Regions from separate parts of the Bacillus sp. FJAT-53060 genome, predicted to be linked through region 2. Evidence: a T-box and tRNA genes for the amino acid it is inferred to sense, from the RefSeq annotation. Region 2 holds a T-box; the other holds one or more tRNA genes.
What was found. The T-box of region 2 lies ahead of ileS (isoleucine--tRNA ligase). A T-box ahead of a tRNA ligase gene usually reads a tRNA of that ligase, here a tRNA-Ile.

Region 1 (2,230 bases), on a different contig from region 2:
GCGCCTAGAAGCCCTACCTACCGCCGTCACATGCACAGAACATTCAAAAGAGAAGACAGTTTCACAAAAACGTCCGATTGAAGAGGATTTACTAAATCCGCCATCAGGACAATTTGAAAATGAAGAAAGTGCTGCCTACGATGGAGAAGATGCATATCAAGACGTAGAACGCTATGGCAGTTCTGATACCCCGTCCGATATGGAATTTCCACCGCTGACATACGATGATATGTATACACAATCAGAAGATGAAGATTATGTAGAAGACTATGAAGGATTCGCAGCTGCCGATATTGAAGGTAAAGCAAGCCATGTGTATCCGAACAAAGCACACAAAGCCTACGAAGATGCATTAGATGAAGAAGGTGTCATGACAGTTTTTGGTGATCTGAAGCCGTACGAAGAAGAACCTTATATAGAAGAAAATAACTAGTCCCCTCATATTGGGGGCTTTATGTTTATATCATGTAATAAATGGGAAATTACTTTAAGAGTAAAATTTGATTGGAGGAGATTCTTGATGGCTAAAAAAAGCATTATTTGGGCGATTATTGTCTTCTTTATTACATACGCACTATTTTCGATTGCTGGATTCTTATTCCCGATTGACAGAGAATGGTATGATGTATTAAACAAACCAGAATGGACTCCTAGTGGTGGTGTGATTGGTGCTGTCTGGGCTGTCTTATTTGCCCTCATTTCATTGTCCGCAGCCATTATTTATGGGAAGTATGGTTTTCAAAAAATCACTTTACCCTTTTGGATACTCTTTATTTTAAATTACGTATTCAATCAGGCATTTAGCTTCTTTCAATTTACACAAAAAGATTTGTTTGCTGCTACCATCGACTGCCTGCTTGTTGCACTGACAGCACTTGCACTAGTCATCGTCTCACGTAAACTCAGCAAAGTCGTTCCAATTTTATTGATTCCTTACGTCTTATGGGGGTTCTTTGCGACATACTTGTCATATACGATCTTTTCCATGAATATGTAAAAAAATACCGCTATGATCGCAGACTTTCGTTTTGATGAAAATAAAAAAAGATCTTGCATAGACCTCTTTTAGGAATGACCCGTACGGGATTCGAACCCGTGTTACCGCCGTGAAAGGGCGGTGTCTTAACCGCTTGACCAACGGGCCATATAATCATGGCGGAGAAGGAGGGATTTGAACCCTCGCGCCGCTTGCGCGACCTACACCCTTAGCAGGGGCGCCTCTTCAGCCACTTGAGTACTTCTCCATTATGGCTCCGCAGGTAGGACTCGAACCTACGACCGATCGGTTAACAGCCGATAGCTCTACCACTGAGCTACTGCGGAAGATCATGGTGGGCCTAAGTGGACTCGAACCACCGACCTCACGCTTATCAGGCGTGCGCTCTAACCAGCTGAGCTATAGGCCCATGAACAAAATATACAAATGAAGCGGGTGATGGGAATCGAACCCACGACATCAGCTTGGAAGGCTGAGGTTTTACCACTAAACTACACACGCAAATATGTATGGGGCGATTGATGGGAATCGAACCCACGAGTGCCAGAGCCACAATCTGGTGCGTTAACCACTTCGCCACAACCGCCATACTGTTAATATTTATTTGTAAAAGTGGCTCGGGACGGAATCGAACCGCCGACACACGGATTTTCAGTCCGTTGCTCTACCAACTGAGCTACCGAGCCATGTATTCTTTTTGAAAAATGGCGGTCCGGACGGGACTCGAACCCGCGACCTCCTGCGTGACAGGCAGGCATTCTAACCAACTGAACTACCGGACCAATATAAAGATAAAAAGAAAATTTGGTTGCGGGGGCAGGATTTGAACCTGCGACCTTCGGGTTATGAGCCCGACGAGCTACCGAACTGCTCCACCCCGCGATGATAGGGTTTTAAAAAATATGGCGGAGGAAGAGGGATTCGAACCCCCGCAGGCTTTGACACCTCTGTCGGTTTTCAAGACCGATCCCTTCAGCCAGACTTGGGTATTCCTCCGTATAGATGGTGGACCTTGTAGGACTCGAACCTACGACCGGACGGTTATGAGCCGTCTGCTCTAACCAACTGAGCTAAAGGTCCTTTATAGCGGCGGAGGGGATCGAACCCCCGACCTCACGGGTATGAACCGTACGCTCTAGCCAGCTGAGCTACACCGCCATGATATAAATGATCTTTTAGAAAGTGGAGCCTAGCGGGATCGAACCGCTGACCTCCTGCGTGCAAGGCAGGCGC
Region 2 (2,230 bases):
TGCCGCAGTCAGCCGGCAATCTCGGCAAAAAGCACAGCTTTTAGTCAAAAATGGCCTTGTAAAAGTAAACTGGAAAGTCACTGAGGACCCTTCCTTCACGATTGGCGAAGGCGATCAGCTTTCATTGCGGGGATATGGCCGCTTTAACTTAAAAACAATTGATGGGAAGACAAAAAAAGATAAATTTAAAGTAACATTTGAGCTTCTGACATAACGAACTTGAATCTGGAGGTGGCGAGGTTGCCATTAACACCTAATGATATTCATAATAAAACGTTCACAAAAAGTTTTCGTGGCTATGACGAAGATGAAGTAAATGAGTTTTTAAGCCAAGTACGTAAAGATTACGAGATCGTGCTTCGTAAAAAAAACGAACTTGAAGACAAAGTCAACGAGCTTGATGAAAGACTAGGTCATTTTGCGACAATTGAAGAAACATTAAACAAATCGATTCTTGTTGCACAGGAAGCAGCTGAAGACGTGAAACGTCATTCTGACAAAGAAGCGAAATTGATTATTCGTGAAGCAGAAAAAAATGCAGACCGTATTATCAACGAAGCGCTATCAAAATCAAGAAAAATTGCGATGGAAATCGAAGAGCTGAAGAAACAATCGAAGGTCTTTAGAACTCGTTTCCAAATGCTCATCGAAGCTCAGCTTGATCTTCTGAAAAATGATGATTGGGATCATTTGCTGGAATATGAAGTTGACGCTGTCTTTGACGAAAAAGAATAAGCGCATCATCTTGACATGATGTGCTCATGTTGCATATAATACCATCATAAATTAACAAGAGATAAACGTTTGATAGGGACACTCGCAGTTGTTGTATGTGTAATAAAGCGAATCAGGGATGGTGGAAGCCTGAAATTACGAAGCGCTGCAATGAGATCACCCCTTTAGTTCCTTTTCTGAAATGAATCAGTAAGAAAAGGCGTCTGATCACGTTACGATTTTAGAGTGGATAAGCGACTGTTTCATATCGCTTGTCTAAAAGGGTGGTACCGCGAGATAAGCCTTCTCGTCCCTTAGGGATGAGAGGGCTTTTTTTATTGTTTTTTTTAATACAAATTTGCATATGGAGGAATGGGTATGAACTACAAAGACACCTTATTAATGCCAAAAACAGAATTCCCGATGAGAGGGAACTTGCCAAACAAAGAGCCTGAAATTCAAGAGCAGTGGGCAGAAAAAGATATCTATCAAATGGTCTTAGAGCGGACAAAAGGACGCCCTACTTTTATTTTGCATGATGGACCTCCATATGCGAATGGTGACATTCATATGGGACACGCACTCAATAAAATTTTGAAAGATTTTATTGTCCGTTTTAAATCAATGAACGGGTTCCACGCACCATACGTACCGGGCTGGGATACACACGGTTTACCTATCGAAACAGCGCTCACTAAAAATAAAAAAGTGAAACGAAAAGAAATGTCTACAGCAGAATTCCGCAAACGATGCGAAGAGTATGCTTGGAAACAAATCGAAGGTCAGCGCAATCAGTTCAAACGATTAGGCGTAAGAGCAGACTGGGACAATCCATATGTGACATTAAAGCCTGAATACGAAGCGCAGCAAATTCTTGTCTTTGGTGAAATGGCGAAAAGAGGCTATATTTACAAAGGGCTAAAGCCTGTTAACTGGTCACCTTCAAGTGAATCAGCACTAGCAGAAGCGGAAATTGAATATAAAGACAAGCGCTCACCATCCATCTACGTATCATTTAAAGTGAAAGATGGGAAAGGCGTACTTAAAAATGGTGAACAATTCATCATCTGGACAACAACACCTTGGACAATTCCTGCAAACGTTGGTATCTGTGTTCATCCAAACCTAGAGTACAGTGTGCTCAAAGTCGGAGTTGAGCGATATGTCGTCGCATCTGAGCTAGTTGAACAAGTGGTAAAAACAATTGGCTTTGATGAATACGAAGTCGTGAAAACACTAAAAGGAAAAGAATTAGACAATATCGTGGCAGAGCATCCAATTTACGGTAGAGATTCTCTCATTATGCTCGGCGACCACGTGACAACTGATGCAGGAACAGGCTGTGTTCACACAGCACCAGGTCACGGGGAAGATGACTTTATTGTCAGTATGAAATACGGTCTTGATGTGTTATGTCCAGTAGATGAAAAGGGTGTCATGACAGAAGAAGCGTCTGGTTTTGAAGGGCTAATCTACGAGGATGCTAATAAAGCCATCACGGAACAGCTTGAAGCAA

Region 1: it has a tRNA-Ile gene. The T-box ahead of ileS (isoleucine--tRNA ligase) is inferred to sense a tRNA for this amino acid. The anticodon was not compared.

The regions. Positions count from the first base shown of each region.
Region 1 is NZ_JBAWSW010000038.1:19,174-21,403, forward strand. Features, by position in the region: gene WAX46_RS12785 (TraR/DksA C4-type zinc finger protein) at 1-433, shown strand, start outside; gene WAX46_RS12790 (TspO/MBR family protein) at 521-997, shown strand; tRNA gene WAX46_RS12795 (tRNA-Glu) at 1,073-1,144, opposite strand; tRNA gene WAX46_RS12800 (tRNA-Ser) at 1,154-1,244, opposite strand; tRNA gene WAX46_RS12805 (tRNA-Asn) at 1,249-1,323, opposite strand; tRNA gene WAX46_RS12810 (tRNA-Ile) at 1,330-1,406, opposite strand; tRNA gene WAX46_RS12815 (tRNA-Gly) at 1,428-1,498, opposite strand; tRNA gene WAX46_RS12820 (tRNA-His) at 1,508-1,583, opposite strand; tRNA gene WAX46_RS12825 (tRNA-Phe) at 1,611-1,683, opposite strand; tRNA gene WAX46_RS12830 (tRNA-Asp) at 1,703-1,779, opposite strand; tRNA gene WAX46_RS12835 (tRNA-Met) at 1,803-1,879, opposite strand; tRNA gene WAX46_RS12840 (tRNA-Ser) at 1,901-1,993, opposite strand; tRNA gene WAX46_RS12845 (tRNA-Ile) at 2,001-2,077, opposite strand; tRNA gene WAX46_RS12850 (tRNA-Met) at 2,082-2,155, opposite strand; tRNA gene WAX46_RS12855 (tRNA-Ala) at 2,181-2,230, opposite strand, start outside.
Region 2 is NZ_JBAWSW010000001.1:235,779-238,008, reverse strand. Features, by position in the region: gene WAX46_RS01275 (YlmH family RNA-binding protein) at 1-214, shown strand, start outside; gene WAX46_RS01270 (DivIVA domain-containing protein) at 241-735, shown strand; T-box leader at 795-1,032, shown strand; gene ileS (isoleucine--tRNA ligase) at 1,093-2,230, shown strand, end outside.